Regions from separate parts of the Micromonospora eburnea genome, predicted to be linked through region 1. Evidence: riboswitches for the same ligand, from Rfam matches in the RefSeq annotation. Region 1 holds a riboswitch; each other region holds the start of a gene.

Evidence for each region. A riboswitch is a leader RNA that binds a small molecule or an ion and turns the genes downstream of it on or off. The one in region 1 is predicted to bind cyclic di-AMP.
Region 2: it holds a riboswitch for cyclic di-AMP, as region 1 does, so the genes downstream of both, GA0070604_RS17225 (transglycosylase family protein) here and GA0070604_RS02335 (coiled-coil domain-containing protein) in region 1, are expected to answer to the same signal.
Region 3: it holds a riboswitch for cyclic di-AMP, as region 1 does, so the genes downstream of both, GA0070604_RS24075 (coiled-coil domain-containing protein) here and GA0070604_RS02335 (coiled-coil domain-containing protein) in region 1, are expected to answer to the same signal.
Region 4: it holds a riboswitch for cyclic di-AMP, as region 1 does, so the genes downstream of both, GA0070604_RS00180 (C40 family peptidase) here and GA0070604_RS02335 (coiled-coil domain-containing protein) in region 1, are expected to answer to the same signal.

The regions. Positions count from the first base shown of each region.
Region 1 is NZ_FMHY01000002.1:442,523-446,388, forward strand. It holds gene GA0070604_RS02330 (carbonic anhydrase) at 1-472, shown strand, start outside; gene GA0070604_RS02335 (coiled-coil domain-containing protein) at 495-1,514, opposite strand; cyclic di-AMP (ydaO/yuaA leader) riboswitch at 1,519-1,649, opposite strand; gene GA0070604_RS02340 (YibE/F family protein) at 1,789-3,120, opposite strand; gene GA0070604_RS02345 (DUF6153 family protein) at 3,306-3,743, shown strand; gene GA0070604_RS02350 (DUF305 domain-containing protein) at 3,831-3,866, shown strand, end outside.
Region 2 is NZ_FMHY01000002.1:3,798,138-3,802,003, forward strand. It holds gene GA0070604_RS17215 (M4 family metallopeptidase) at 1-369, shown strand, start outside; gene GA0070604_RS17220 (YbaB/EbfC family nucleoid-associated protein) at 499-954, opposite strand; gene GA0070604_RS17225 (transglycosylase family protein) at 1,127-1,774, opposite strand; cyclic di-AMP (ydaO/yuaA leader) riboswitch at 1,773-1,946, opposite strand; gene GA0070604_RS17230 (LLM class flavin-dependent oxidoreductase) at 2,291-3,859, shown strand.
Region 3 is NZ_FMHY01000002.1:5,578,776-5,582,641, forward strand. It holds gene GA0070604_RS24065 (HelD family protein) at 1-474, shown strand, start outside; gene GA0070604_RS24070 (cation diffusion facilitator family transporter) at 591-1,505, shown strand; cyclic di-AMP (ydaO/yuaA leader) riboswitch at 1,638-1,769, shown strand; gene GA0070604_RS24075 (coiled-coil domain-containing protein) at 1,776-2,837, shown strand; gene GA0070604_RS24080 (hypothetical protein) at 2,928-3,440, shown strand; gene GA0070604_RS24085 (SRPBCC family protein) at 3,551-3,866, opposite strand, start outside.
Region 4 is NZ_FMHY01000002.1:8,294-12,159, forward strand. It holds gene GA0070604_RS00175 (N-acetylmuramoyl-L-alanine amidase) at 1-1,784, opposite strand, end outside; cyclic di-AMP (ydaO/yuaA leader) riboswitch at 2,022-2,159, shown strand; gene GA0070604_RS00180 (C40 family peptidase) at 2,173-3,207, shown strand; gene dcd (dCTP deaminase) at 3,280-3,858, opposite strand.

The DNA.
Region 1 (3,866 bases):
CCGGCTCGCTGCCGAGATCATCTTCGACCGTGGCCTCGGAGACGTCTTCGTGGTGCGGACCGCCGGCCACACCGTCGGCCCCGAGGTGCTCGGCAGCGTCGAGTACGCGGTCACCGTGCTCGGCGTACCGCTGGTCGTGGTGCTCGGGCACGACTCCTGCGGGGCGGTGCAGGCCGCCCGCGAAGCGGTCGCCACCGGCACCTCCCCGGCCGGGCACCTGGGGGCGGTGGTCGAGGCCGTCGTGCCCAGCCTGCGCCGGGCCGCCCGGCAGGGCATCGAGGACGTGGACGGGATCGTCGACATCCACATCGCGCAGACCGTGGAGGCGCTGCTGGCCCGGTCCGCCGTGCTCGCCGACCTGGTGGCCGTCGGCCGGTGCGGGGTGGTCGGCATGTCGTACCGGCTCAGCGCGGGCGAGGTGCGGACGGTGGCCGAGGTGCCGGCGGGCACGCCGACCACGACGGTGGTCTGACGCGCCCCTCGGCGTACGACGGCTAGAGCAGCGACATGTGGACGTGGTCGGTGTGGTTGGAGGGGCCGCTGTAGGACTTCCAACCGGTCGCCGGGAACCAGATCTGCCGGTTCCAGATCACGTAGTAGATGCCCAGCCGATCGGCGTTGCGGATGAGGAAGGCGGCGAGGTTGTTGCCGTACATCCGGGTGTCGTTGTTGTGCCAGGGCGCGAAGCCGCTGTTCTGCAACGACCAGTCGCAGGCCCGACCCTTCGGATGCTCCCACGGCCCACCAGGCCGGTAGCAGCCGGCGAAGCGGTTGAAGCCGGCCCGCCGGACCTCCTTGTAGGCGTGCAGGGTGCGCGGGGTGATACAGCCCGAGGTGGTGGGGTCGTCCGCGCTGCACGACTCGGGCTTCCAGCCGCCGTCGGCGGTGCGACCGGGACCGATCCGGGCCACCGGCGAGGTGGCCGAGACCAGACCGCCGGTGAAGCCCTTCCCGCCGACCAGCGCCAACGCCTTCTCCGCCGCGACCTTCTCCCGCGCCATCGCGTTCTTCTGCTTCTCCTGCTCGCGCACCTCGGCGTCGAGCGCGAGCTTGGCCTGCTCCGCACGGGTCTTCGCCGCGTTGATCGCCGCCAGCCGCTGCCCGTTGACCAGGTTCAGCTCGTCCAGGGCGGCGGCCCGCTGGACGAACGAGTCGGGCGAGTTGCTCTCCAGCAGCACGGCCACCGCACCGATCCGGCCGGTGCGGTACGACTGCGCGGCGACCTGGCCGACCTGTGGGCGCAGCGCGTCGAGTTCGGCCTGCGCGGCGCGTACCTCGATGGCCAGTTGGAGTTGGCGCTTCTTCGACTTCTCCAGCTTCGCCTTGGCCTGGAGGTAGGCGCGGTTCGTGGCGTCGATGACGTCCGTGATGAGCGGAGGATCGTTGTCCTCCTCGTGCCCCGAGGGGGTGGGGTTGGTCGGCGCGGCCAGCGCCGGGGCCGGCCCGGCGACGATGGCGAACGCGGCGAGTACGGCCACCACGGGTGTCAACCAGTGGCGCAGGGGTGCCGTCACAGTGTTCCCTTCCGTCGACCGCCGACCGGGTTAGCTGCCGGGTTCGGGGCGGAAGTGGCCCCTACCGCTGACGCGGATTCACCCCTCGTACCTGGTTCCCCGGCTCGCCGTCGGGCGATTGGGCGGCGGCACCGCAGGCGCCGCTGCGCGCCTTCGGCGGTGACCGGCAGCGACGTTACCTGAGAGTCCCCGCGGCGATCTACGTCCGGAAGCCGACCAATAGTGCGATTTCGTCGTCGCCCTGCGTGACCGGCGTCGCGTTTGGAACCCGTGATCACGCTGTGGAGTCTCGCCATGCGTCCTCCGTGTTCCCCTGCGGCCCGCGCCGCCCCGCGACCGCCCCGCCGAGCGCCGCCAGGGCGTCGTCCCGCTCCGCCGGTGGCCGGGAGGCGGGCCGCTCCGGCGGTTCGGTCTCCGACCCGGCGCGCCGGCCGGCGGCGGTGACCACCGCGGCCAGCCCGGTGGTCAGCGGTACGGCGGCGATCAGGCCGAGCGTGGCCACGATGCTACGGACGATCTCCTGGGCCAGGAACTCGCTGGTCAGGATCTGACTCAGCGGGCGTGAGTCGGCGACGAGCAGGAGCAGCAGCGGCAGCGAAGCGCCCGCGTACGCCAGCACGATCGTGTTGACCGTGGAGGCGATGTGCGCGCGGCCCACCCGGGTGGCCGCCCGGTAGAGCTGGATCCGGGACAGCCCCGGGTTCGCGTACGCCAGCTCGGTGACCGTGGCGGCCTGGGTGACGGTGACGTCGTCCAGCACACCGAGCGAGCCGATGATGATGCCGGCCAGAAGCAACCCGTGCAGGTCGACGTCGCTCTGGAACATCGACAGGGTGGTGGCGTCCTCGCTGCCGAAGCCGGTCAGGTGGGTGGCCGCGGTGGCCAGGGCGCCGAGGACGCCGGTCAGCACCAGGCTGCCCAGGGTGCCGAGCACCGCCACCGAGGTCTGCGCGGAGATCCCGTGGGTCAGGTAGAGCACCACGAACATGATCAGCGCGGACCCGACGATCGCCACCAGCAGGGGCGGCTGGCCGCCGGCGATCCCGGGCAGCACGAAACCGAGCAGGACGGCGAAGCTCGCCACCAGGCCGCCCAGCGCGGCCAACCCGCGCCAGCGGCCGAACGCGACGATGGCGACGGCGAAGAGCACGGCGAGCCAGGCCAGTGGCGCGCCGCGCTGGTGTTCGGCGATCTGGTAGCTCTTCGTCGCCGGGTCGGCCGGGTCCGCCAACTCGACCAGCACGACCGCGTCGCCCACCTCGACCCGGGGCGCGCCGGGGCCGGCCGGGACGGGTGCCTCGACCTGCCGTCCGGCGTCCGGGCCCTGCTCGGCGGCGACGGTGACCGTACCGCAGGGGCCGGTGGAGCCCCCCGGGTCGCCCTCCGGCGTCTCCGGTGCCGGTGGGCAGGGTTCGGTCACCACCCGGGTCACCGTGCCGTGGTAGCGCGGCACGTCCGCGCTGCCCGCCGGCTCCCGGGTGTCCCGTGGCCAGAGCACGAGCGCGGCGACCACGGTGACCAGGAACAGCGGCACCACCGTCGCGACGAGGATCCGTCGTACGCCGGGCGGGGCGGACGGAGCGGGACGGGTGTGGTCGGCGCCCATGGCGAAACTCCCAACGATTCACAGCCGGAGACGTGTCGCCGGGCTGGTCGGTTCACCGGGCCGGCGGAGGCGCACGGGGGCGGCGGCGCCAGTCATCGCGGGGAATGGTAGCCAGGCCGGCCCGGAGCGACCCGATCGACGGGTTCCCCGCGGCCGGCCCGGCCGCACCGGTTAGCGTGGTCGACGTGCGTACGAAGGCGGCGCCGATGACCGGGCGGATGGCCCGGCTCCTGCTGCTGCTCTGCACGCTGGTCGGGTTGGCCGCCATGCACACCCTCGGCCACGGCGCACATGGTCCCGCCGGTCGGTCCGGCGGGCACGACAGCGGGCACCACCCGGCCGTCGCCGCGCTGGCCGCGGTCGAGACCTGCCCGGGTGACGGCTGCCACGCGGGCGTGCTGCCGCTACGTGACCTCGGCGGCGACCCGTCCGGATGGAGCGTGTGCCTGGCGGTCCTCGGCGCGTTCGCGGTGGCGCTGCTGGTCACCGTGCTGCTACGGGCCGCGTCGCGGCTCGCCGGGCCGGGCCTCGGCCGCCCGCACCGGGCCACCCGTGGGCCGCGCGCCCCGCCGCTCCGGCCGTACGGGCTGCGCCTGGCGGCGGTGTCGGTGCTGCGCAGATAGGACGCCCCGGCGCGGGTGGACCGGACGAAAACCGGTGACCCGCGTCCGCCGTCCGCTGCGTACCTTCCGACACCGAAAGGCCCAACCGTGTTCACTCGTACCCTCGTGCGCCGGACCGCCCTG
Region 2 (3,866 bases), 3.4 Mb from region 1:
AACTCGACCGGCCAGGCGGCGCACAGCGGCTCGTACAAGGCGTGGCTCGACGGCTACGGCAGCGCCCACACCGACACCCTGTCGCAGTCGGTCACGATCCCGTCCGGCTGCCGGGCGACGCTCACCTTCTGGTTGCACATCGACACCGCGGAGTCGGGCTCCACGGCCTACGACAAGCTGACCGTCAAGGCGGGTAGCACCACCCTGGCCACCTACTCCAACGCCAACGCGGCCGTCGGCTACGTCCAGCGGTCCTTCGACATCTCGTCGCTGGCCGGCACGACCGCCACCATCTCGTTCAGCGGCGTGGAGGACAGTCTTCTGCAGACCTCCTTCGTCATCGACGACGCCGCGGTCAACCTCTCCTGATCACGGAAGAAGCGGCCGGCCGTCGTCCTCCCGGCGGCCGGCCGCTTCGTCGCGTCAGCCCGCGCCTCGTCCGTCCCAGGGCCGCCGGGAGCAGCCGGTAACCGCCCCGGACCGGGGGCGCCGCTCGCCTCAGCGGTCCGCCCGGGCGCCCACGTCACCGCCGCGGTTGAGCCGGGCCACAACGTCCTCCATCGCCCGGCTGAACAGCTCCATCTGCCGTACCGACTGCTCCTGGAGCCCGCCGAGCCGCGCGGCGAGGGCGTCGACGTCGGCCCGCGCCGAGGCGCTGACCTGGGCGTCGAGGTCGGCGAGGGCCGCGTTGACGGCCACCACGACGTGCCCGCAGACCACCTCCATGCCCGCCTCGGCCAACTGCGGGTCGACGGTGACGGACTCGAGCCGGCCACCCTGGACGACCACGGCGCGGACCTGGCCGGCGGCTGCGGAGCCCTCGGCGCGGAGCAACCGCCCCGGGTCGCCGTCGGGTTGCTCGGCCGCCCGGGACCGCATCGAGGACAGCGCCTGCTGCGTCTGGGTGAGCAGTTCGTCGAGGCTCGCGGCCGCGGAGAACGGGTCGTTGGTCATAGCCGCGCTTTCTTCACGTCTTTCCGGAGCACCGTGACCTTAGCAACCACGCCCGCCGCCGCCGACCCGGCCGGGCACGACGGCGTGCCCGGGCCGCCGTCACCCGAAGAGTGGCCACCCCGGGTGGGGGTGGCCACTCCACGTGGGCGACAGGCTGCCGCCCCACGACGGGTCAGGGCAGACGCAGTCGCTGGCCCGGGAAGATCCGGTCCGGGTCGTCACCGACCACCCGCCGGTTGCGCTCGTACAGCGCCTGCCAGCCGCCGGCGAGGTCGCGCGCGTCGGCGATCTCGGACAGGGTGTCACCGCGCTTGACCAGGTAGCTGTCGGTGCCGCCCGAGCTCGACGGGGTACGCCGGTGGCCGCGGGTCGCCGGCTGGCCGTCCCGCGACGCCCGCTCGCTGGTCGCCTTCTTCGGCGATCTGCGGCCGGCGGACTCCGACGTGGACGAGTGGTGCTTCGTCGAGCCGCCCTTGCGGCCGCAGACCGGCCAGGCACCGATGCCCTGCCCGTCCAGGACCTTCTCGGCGATGGCGATCTGCTCACCGCGGCTGGCCAGGTCGGCGCGGCTGGCGTACCGCTGGCCGCCGTAGCCGTTCCAGGTGCTCTTCGAGAACTGGAGTCCGCCGTAGTAGCCGTTGCCGGTGTTGATGTGCCAGTTGCCGCCGGACTCGCACTGCGCGATGGCGTCCCAGTTCACGCTGGACGCGCTCGCCGGTGCGGCCGGCGCGAGGATGGCGGCGGCGCCGGCGACGAGCGCTCCGATGGCGACCCGACGCCCGGTGACGCGTCGGCGACGTGCGACGTGTTCAGTTGCCATGTGGGTTCCTCCACGCCGACGAGGTGAGCTGTCGGGTTCGGGCCGAGGAGCCCGGCCGCCGGATCGGCGGCTTCACCCCGAGGTGTCGAGCACCGAGGAACATGTGGGTCCCCCGCTCCCGCCTGAGGTCCAGGTACCACAGGCCGGTGGCGGGATTAGGCGTTACCGGCCCGGGGTGTCCGCGATCGCGAACACAAACGACGTTAGGGACGATTTCGGATGATCGCCCACTTCTTGTGAAGTTCTTCACCCGGCCGGGCGAAGGCGTCGCGGACGAGTTGCGCACCGTCCGAAGGTGCCTTACAAGCCGCCTCAGCCGGAGACGGCAAAGCCGAAAAACCACCCTCTCCCTTCAGGACGGTGGCGGTCGGCCCACCAGGCATTTACCAGCCCCATCGCAACGGCCGATTGTGAACGACCTGTCGGTTCCGGGAGCGGCGGACGCGACGCCGGCGGCGCCGACTACCGTGGCGGGGTCCGGCGCGATCGCCGGGCCGGCTGAGCAGGCGGAGAATGATGACCGACTACGGACACGAACTGGTTTTCGGGGGCTTCCTCACCCCCACCGCGGCCCGACCGGAGCAGGTGGTGGCGCTGGCCAAGCTCTGCGAGCAGGCCGGCCTCGACCTGGTCACCTTCCAGGACCATCCGTACCAGCCGGGTTTCCTGGACACCTGGACGCTGATGTCGTTCGTGGCCGCGGCGACCAGTCGGGTCCGGCTGGCCGGCAACGTGCTCAACCTGCCCCTGCGCCAGCCGGTGGTGCTGGCGCGCAGCGTGGCCAGTCTGGACCTGCTCACCGGCGGCCGGGTCGAGCTGGGGCTCGGGGCCGGCGCGTTCTGGGAGGCGATCGAGGCGGTCGGCGGGCGACGGCTGAGCCCCGGGCAGGCGGTGGACGCCCTCGACGAGGCGATCCGGGTGATCCGCGAGGTCTGGGACGCCGATCGGCGCGGCATGGTCCGGGTCGAGGGCGAGCACTACCGGGTGGTCGGGGCGAAGCGGGGGCCGTCACCGGCCCACCCGGTGGGGATCTGGGTGGGCGCGTACAAGCCGCGGATGTTGCGGCTGGTCGGCCGCGCGGCGGACGGCTGGCTGCCGTCGCTGTCGTACCTGCCGAACGGGCCGGCGGAGTTGCCGGAGCTGAACACGCTGATCGACGAGGGCGCCGAGGCGGCCGGCCGCGACCCTCGCGCGGTGCGGCGGCTGCTCAACGTCTCCGGCCGGTTCGCCCGGTCCTCCACCGGTTTCCTGGCCGGGCCTCCCGCGCAGTGGGTGGAGGAACTGGCCGGGCTCACCCTGGACCTCGGCATCTCCACGTTCATCCTCGGCGCCGACGACCCCACCACGATCCAACTCTTCGCGCAGGAGGTGGCGCCCGCGGTCCGCGAACTGGTCGCCGCCGAACGCACCGAACCCGGCACCCGCGCCGCGGCCACCGAGGAACAACGCGAGGCGGTCGAGGCCGGCGGCGCCGCCGCGCTCGCCGTCGCCCCCACCCCCGACCCCGGGGTACGACTGACCGACCATCAGCTCTGGGACGAGTCGACCCGCCCGGCCGCCCCGCCCGCTCCGGCCGGCCACGTCTACACCCCGCACGCCCAGGCCGTCGGGGCGCACCTGGTGGACGTGCACGACCACCTGCGGCAGGAGCTGTCGCAGGTGCGCGACCTGCTCGAACAGGTCAAGCGCGGAGTCGTCTCCGCCGGCGCGGCCCGGGCCGTGCTCAACCAGATGACCATGCGGCAGAACAACTGGACGCTGGGGGCGTACTGCGCCGCGTACTGCACGGTGGTCACCCAGCACCACGGGCTGGAGGACAACTCGATCTTCCCGCATCTGCGACGCGCGGAGCCCGGGCTGGGCCCGGTGCTCGACCGCCTGGAGGCGGAGCACGTGGTGATCCACGACGTGGTGGAGGGAGTGGACCGCGCCCTGGTCGACCTGATCCGCAACCCGGGGGACTTCACCCGGCTTCAACAGGCGGTGGATGTCCTCACCGACACCCTGCTGTCGCACCTGTCCTACGAGGAGCGCGAGATCGTGGAGCCGCTGGCCCGCCACGGCTTCTACGCCGGCCAGGTCTGACGCCTCG
Region 3 (3,866 bases), 5.1 Mb from region 1:
CAGGCGCTGGGGCGGCGGCGCCGGCACCGGTACGAGCTGACCACCAACTATCGCAACTCGGCCGAGATCTTCGCGGTGGCGGCGGCGGAGATCCGCCGACGCTACCCGGACCTGGCGCTGCCGACCGCGGTGCGCTCCACCGGGGTGCCGCCGGTCGAGCGGACCGTGCCCGCCGCCGAGCTGCCCGCCGCGACCGTCGCGGCGACCGAGACGCTGCTGGCCGAGGTCGAGGGGACGGTCGGCGTGATCACGCCGGTGCCGCGCCGGGACGAGGTCGCCGGCTGGCTGGGCGACCTGGGCGGCGGCCGGCTCCAGGTGGTGACCAGCCTTCAGGCCAAGGGCATGGAGTACGACGGGGTGGTGCTGGTGGCGCCGAGCGAGATCCGGGCCGATCCCGGGTCGGGCGTACGGACGCTCTACGTGGCGCTGTCCCGGGCCACCCAGCGCCTCACCACCCTCGACCCGGCGCGCTGACGGCGCCTGCGATCGCGGCGGACCCTGAGCTGGCCCACCTCAGGCGTTCACTTGCATACATAGCGATGTGAGCATAGATTAGGCGCGAGCGAGGTGCGGGACGAAAGGGTGTGGGCGTGGGCGCAGGTCATGACCACAGCGGCGGGATCACCAACGCCGCGCACCGCCACCGGGGTCGACTCTGGGCCGCGTTCGGGCTGCTCAGCGCCCTGATGGTGGTCGAGGCGGTGACCGCGTTCGCCACCGGCTCGCTGGCCCTGCTCTCGGATGCCGGGCACATGTTCACCGACGTGCTCGGCATCGGCATGGCGCTCGCCGCGATCACCGCCACCCGACGCGCCAACACCGATCCGCAGCGCACCTTCGGGCTCTACCGGCTGGAGGTGCTGGCCGCGCTCGCCAACGCGGTCCTGCTCGGCGCGGTCGCCGCCTACGTGCTCGTCGAGGCCGTACGCCGGTTCGGCGAACCGCCGGAGGTGCTCGCCGGGCCGATGCTGGCCGTGGCGGTGCTCGGCCTGCTCGCCAACCTCGTCGCGTTCGCGCTGCTGCGGGCCGGCGCGCAGGAGAGCATCAACCTGCGCGGGGCGTACCTGGAGGTGCTCGGCGACCTGCTGGGCTCGCTCGGCGTGATCGCCGCCGCGCTGGTCATCACGTTCACCGACTGGTGGTGGGCCGACCCGCTGGTCGCCGTCGCGATCGGCCTGTTCATCCTGCCGCGGACCTGGCGGCTCGGCCGGGCGGCGGTCCGCATCCTGGTGCAGGTCGCGCCGGAACACCTCCAGGTGACCGCGGTGCACGACCGGCTGGCCGCGGTGCCCGGCGTCGCCGAGGTGCACGACCTGCACGTCTGGACGCTCACCTCCGGCATGGACGTGGCGTCGGCGCACCTGACCACGGCCCCCGACGCCGAGGTGAGCGAGGTGCTCGCCGCGGCCCGGGCCGCGCTGCACGAGGACTTCCGGATCGATCACGCCACGTTGCAGATCGAACCCGGAGCGTCGGCCGGAACGTGTGGACCGGCGGAGTGGTAATTAGGGCAAACTTAAATCCAAGTGGCTATTGTGCATTCATGCCGGCTTTAATCCGATTCCCAGCCCTCGTCCGGCGGGTCCCGGCCGGTAGGCTCAGTCGCGGTCTCCGCAGGCGGCACAGCACGTCGCCGGTGGTGGCCGTCGCCTAATCGCCGCAGCTCGGCGAGCCGGGGAACCACCTTCCTGGGGTGCATCCGCGTCAGCGGTAGGGATCTTCCGTCCCGAACCCGTCAGCTAACCCGGTCGGCGGTTGACGGAAGGACAGCTGGAATGCCATCTGCACGACGGACGGCCGCCCGGTTGGCGGCCCTGCTCGTCGCGGCGCTCGCCCTCGGCGTCGCGACCGCGCCGGTCTCCCCCGCCTCGGCCGCCCCGACCGGGCTGCTCGCCGCCGCGCCCGGCGACGACGAGGGCGGCACCGCGGCGCTACGCGCCCAGCTCGACGCGGCGAGCAAGGGCTGGCTGGACGCGCGGGCGGCGTTGAACCGCTCGGTGAAGCGGCAGCAGCAGCTCACCGCCCAACTCAAGACGATCAACGCGGAGCTGGGCGTACGCGACGCCAAGGTCGGCGAGATCGCCGCGGTCGCGTACCGGGCCGGGCGACTCGGCACCGCCGGGGCGCTGCTCAACAGCGGCAGCCCGCAGAGCTTCATGGACCGCGCCGCCACCCTGCAACAGGTCGCCGCGCAGGAGGACCGCGCGCTGCGCGACCTGATCGACACCCGGGACCAGGCCACCCGTACCCAGGCGGCGTTGACCGGCGAGATCCAGGAGCAGCGCCGGCAGGTCACGGTGATGGCCAAGCGCAAGGAACAGGCGGAACGCGCGCTCGAGGTGGCCAACAAACGGGCCGCCACCACCACCGCCAGTGGCGGCAGCGTGCAGGGCACGTCCCGCGCCAACGCCACCCCGGCCCCGCGCAACGCCGACGGTTCCTGGCCGGCGGAGTCGTGCAGCGTCAACGACCCGACCCCGGCCAACGGCTGCATCACCCCGCGTACCCTGCACGCGCTCCAGCAGGCCAAGGCCGCCGGGTTCACCCGGTACGTCTCCTGCTACCGGCCCAGCGGCTCCGGCGAACACCCCAAGGGCCGCGCCTGCGACTTCGCCGCCCAGAAGGACGGCTTCGGCGGGGTGGCCACCGGCGGCGACAAGACGTACGGCAACAACCTGGCCGCGTACTTCATCCGCAACGCCGACCCGCTCGCCGTGCTCTACGTGATCTGGTACAAGCAGATCTGGCTGCCCAGCAGCGGGTGGAAGGCGTACAGCGGCGGCAACGGCGACCCGTCCAGTGACCACACCAACCACGTGCACCTGTCGGTGTACTGACCACCCCGGGCCGGCTACGCCCGGGGACGTACGGCGGATGTCGTCGTACGGGTCACGACAGCGGGGCGGCGACGGTCGAGCATCGAGGGCATGAGCCGACTCTCTCCCACCGGACGCAAGGCCCTGCTCACCCTGCACCTGGTCACCTCGCTCAGCTGGCTCGGCGCCGACCTGGTGCTGCTCGCGCTGGGGGTGGCCGGACTGCGCGGGGCCGACGCCGAGGTGGTCTACCCGGCCGCGGGCCTGCTGGTCACCTGGCTCTTCGCCCCGCTGAGCGTGCTGGTCTGGCTGGTCGGGCTGGCCAGCGCGCTGCTCACCCCGTGGGGCCTGCTGCGCTGGCGCTGGGTGCTGGTGAAGTTCGCGATCACCACGGCGATGCTGGGGTTGGTGCTGCTGCTGCTCGCCCCGACGGTGCGCCGGATCGCCGAACTGGGGACGGACCTCACCACCCGGGACCGGCTGGACCTGATCATCCCGCCGACGGTCTCCACCACCCTGTTGATCGTCATGACCGTGCTGTCCACCTACAAGCCATGGGGACGCCTGCGCCCGGCCGCCCCGGTGGCCCGCCGACCGGGTGATCGTGCTCGGTCAAGGATGTAGTGACCCGGAACCTCCGACGGAGGCCACTACCTCCCGGATCGAGCACGATCTCGCGGCGGGCGCGCGGGTGGGCACAGCACGCGGGGCGGACGGCGGGCGGCGGCCCTGACTCAGCCGGCCTGCTCCTCGAGGGTGGCGCCGAGCCGGCTGGCGAGGCCGAGGTGGGCCGCCCGGGCCTGCCGGAAGGCGTACCCGAAGAGCGGCGCCGGGGCGGAGAGGGTGATCTCGACGTCGATGCGCACCACGCCGCCCGGCTCGTCCCGCAGCCGGGTGTGATTACGGACCGTGGTGGCCGGCTGCTGGCGGGCCACCGTCACCACCTCGTCCTCGGTGGCGACCAGCACGTCCGCCTGGTAGGTGACCGGGAAGTGCAGCGGACCCAGCTCCAGCCGATCGGTGATCGCATAGCTGGCCAGCGCGCCGGGC
Region 4 (3,866 bases), 430 kb from region 1:
TACGCCGCCTGCTCCGGGTAGGCGCGCCCGTACACCGGGATGGTGGCCTTGCCCGGCTTGGGGGTCACCACGAAGCCGTTCGCCCACTTCGCCGTCGGTGCCGAGGCCGGGTTGTGGAACCACGCCTTCTGGCCGAGGTACCAGATCGCCGTCCAGTCGCCCTGAACACCGGCGAGGGCGTACGTCTGACCGGCCGAGGCACGGGCGCCGTGGTCGGAGATGTACATGGTGTTCGGCGCGCCGTTCGGCTGCAGCCCCCGGTCGTTGACCAGCGGCGCGTCGATGCTCGGCGCGGTGCGCAGGATGACCGAGGAGGAGCCGCGCAGCGGGCAGGGCTGGATCGGCGGCAGCGGACTCGGGACGCCCGGCGGCTGCCGGTTGCAGCCGGTGAAGGCGGGCTGGTTGCTGGCGTAGTCCGGGTCGATGGTGACCAGGCCGGTGTGCGGGGTCCCGGTGCCCTTGAACGGCGCCTTCATCAGGTCGAAGTAGTGCGACCAGTCCCAGTACGGACCCGGGTCCCAGTGCATCCCGGCCACGTTCCCGGGGAGAATGCCGGGCACGTTGTCGTGGCCCAGGATGTGCTGCCGGTCCAGCGGGATCTGGAAGCGCAGCGCCAGGTGCCGGACCAGCTTGGCCGAGGTGCGGTACATCGCCTCGGTGTACCAGGTGCCATGGCCGGCGAAGCCCTCGTGCTCGATGCCGATGGACTTGGCGTTGACGTACCAGTTGCCGGCGTGCCAGCCCACGTTCTTCGCCTTGATGTGCTGGGCGACGTAGCCGTCCACCGAGCGCAGCGTGTAGTGCCAACCCAGGTAGGTCTTGTCCTGGACCAGCCGCACGCTGGGGCCGAAGTAGCCCTCGGTGTCGTGGATGATGATGTACTCGATCTTTTGCTGGGCCGGCCGGTCGGCGAGGTCGTGGTTGCCGTAGTCGCCGGAGCCGGGGCCGTACTGCTCGTAGGGCGCGGGGATCCACTCGCAGGCGAGGCGGACCGGGCACTCCAGGCCGTCCGGCCGCTCGGCGCGGCGCAGCCCGAGCTTGTGCAGCCCGGACTGGTCCGGCGTCACCGCCGCGGCGGCGAGGGTCACCTGCTGGCCGTCGTCGGTGGTCCGGCTGGCGCCCTGGCTGATCTGGTCGTACACCTCGTCGGCGAAGGCCGCCGCGGCGTCCTCGGTGTCCGCGCCGGAATACCGGGCCACCGCGCCGTACCAGGCCGCCGGGTCGCTGCCGGCGCCGACCGGCCCACCCAGCTCCTCCTGGTACGAGGCGAGCAGCGCCGCGCCGCCCCGGATGTTGGCGACGGCGTCGCTGCGCAGCGTCTCCTTCGACTCGCCGGTGAGCTCGGCGGCGGCGTCGAGGGTCTGTAGCGAGGCCTGCGGCAGCACGTCACCGCTCGGCCGGGCCGCGGTCGCCGGGTCGAGCGCGAGCGGCCGGGAGTCGTCGCCGCGCGGGTCCTCGTCCTCGTCCACGTGGGCGCTGGAGGGCGTCGAGGCGACCTGGGCGGCGTCGGTCAGGTGCATCGGGCCGTAGCCGCCGCTGGTGCTCGGCTGGCCCGGGTGGGTGTCCCAGCGGGACTCCAGGTAGGAGACGCCCAACAGGACGCTCTGCGGCACACCGTACTCCGCCGCCGCGGCGGCGTACTGCTGTTGGCGGTCCGGGTTGTCGGTGGTCGCGCCGGTGAGGGGCGCCGCCGCGGTGGGACCGCTGGTCGCGAGAGCGGTGGCCGCCGCTACGGCGGCGGCCAGCAGTATCCGTCTGCGCGACGGTAGGGCTGAGAGGTGCATCGAACCTCCAGATCGGGATGGGGGTCACTGCGTCCTCACCCTCGCTCCGCGCATGGCTCCTGGTCAATACCTTTCCAGGAAACGGTGTCTCCCGTAAGAAACCTTCACGCACCGCCGGTCGTGGCCGCGAATTCGGATACGGAGTGTCACGGCGTCGTGGGTTGCGGATTGATAACGACGATCTCTACTCTGGTCAGTCGTCGACCGGTAGGTTCACCGCCCAGCCCGGGTGGTGGCGGTCGGACACCGCCGAGTCGCCTCCGGGCGAGCCGGGGACCCAGGTACCTGGGGTGAATCCGCGCCGTGGTGCGGTAGGGCGGCTCCCTTCCCGCCCGAACCCGTCAGCTAACCCGGTAGGCGGTCCAGGAAAGAAGGAGTACGGAGCCCGGTGGCACACCATGCCCCGCGGCGACCGTCGGTCCGGTCGTTCGGCCGGTCGACGGCTGCGCCGCGTATCCGCTGGTCCCGCTTCACCACCGCCCTCGCCGCCCTGGTCGGCGCCGCCGTCGTGCTGACCGGCGGCCCCACGGCGGTGCACGCCGAACCGTCGGTCGCCGAGATCGAGCGCCAGATCGACGAGGACTGGAACAAGCTCGAACCGATCATCGAGCAGGTCAACGCCACCCGCGAGGAGCTTGCCGCCAAGCGCAAGCAGGCCGCCGCGCTGGCCAAGCAGATCGCGCCCTTGCAGGCTCGGGTCGACGAGGCCCTCGGACAGGTCGGCGGGCTCGCCGCCGACGCGTACAAGGGCAACAACATCTCCACGGTCAACGCGCTGCTGGGCAGCCGGTCGCCCGGCGAGATCGTCGACAGCCTCGAGTTGCTCGACCGCTTCGCGCACCGCCAGCAGCAGCAGGTGCAGGCCGTGGCCGAACTGCGCGACCAGTTGGCCGCGAAGAAGAAGCCGCTGGACGACATGGTCGCCCAACTGGCCCGCACCGAGGCTCAGCTCGCGGCCAGGAAGAAGCAGATCGACGCCGAGATCGCCCGGCTGCAGAAGTTGCGGCTCAAGGTGTACGGCAACGGCGGCGGTGGCCCGCTACGCCCGGCGCCCTGCCCCGCCGGCTACCCGGGTGGCCCCGCCGGGGTCGCGGTCAAGTTCGCCTGTGCCCAGATCGGCAAGATCTACGTCTGGGGCGCCGCCGGCCCGGACCACTACGACTGCTCCGGCCTGACCATGGCGGCCTGGGCCAAGGCGGGCGTCTCACTGCCGCACAACGCCCGGCAACAGCACGACGTCACCAAGCGGGTGAGCCGCGACCAGCTACGCCCCGGCGACCTGGTCTTCTACTACGGCGACCTGCACCACGTCGCGATGTACGTCGGCGGTGGCTGGGTGGTGCACGCCTCCCAGTCGGGCAAGCCGATCACGATGAAGCGCGTCGAGGACGGCCAGATCAACAGCTACGGCCGCCCCGGCTGATGTGAAAGGAGGGGCCCCTTCTTAACGCCTGAGGTAGAGGAAGGGGCCCCTGTTAACACCCGGTTGATGCGGTCAGCGGGTCGGCCAGGTGCGCCAGTTCTGCCACGACCGGCTCGGCGTGGGCCCGCGCTGCCCCTGGTAGCGCGAGCCGTAGACCGCCGAGCCGTACGGGTGCTCGGCCGGCGACGAGAGCCGGAAGATGCAGAGCTGGCCGATCTTCATGCCCGGCCAGAGAGTGATCGGCAGGTTCGCCACGTTGGAGAGCTCCAGCGTGACGTGCCCGGAGAAGCCCGGGTCGATGAAACCGGCGGTCGAGTGGGTGAGCAGACCGAGCCGGCCGAGGCTCGACTTGCCCTCCAGCCGCCCGGCGAGCTGGTCGCCGAGCGAGATCACCTCAAGCGTGGAGGCGAGCACGAACTCGCCCGGGTGCAGTACGAACGGCTCGCCCTCGGGCACCTCCACCATCGAGGTCAGGTCGTCCTGCTGCACGGCCGGATCGATGTGGGTGTAGAGGTGGTTGTTGAAGACCCGGAAGAGCCGATCGAGGCGTACGTCGATGCTGGACGGCTGCACCAGCGCGGGCTCGAAGGGCTCCAGCGCGAGCGTGCCCGCCTCGATCTCGGAGGTCAGGTCGCGGTCGGAGAGCAGCATCGGAACAC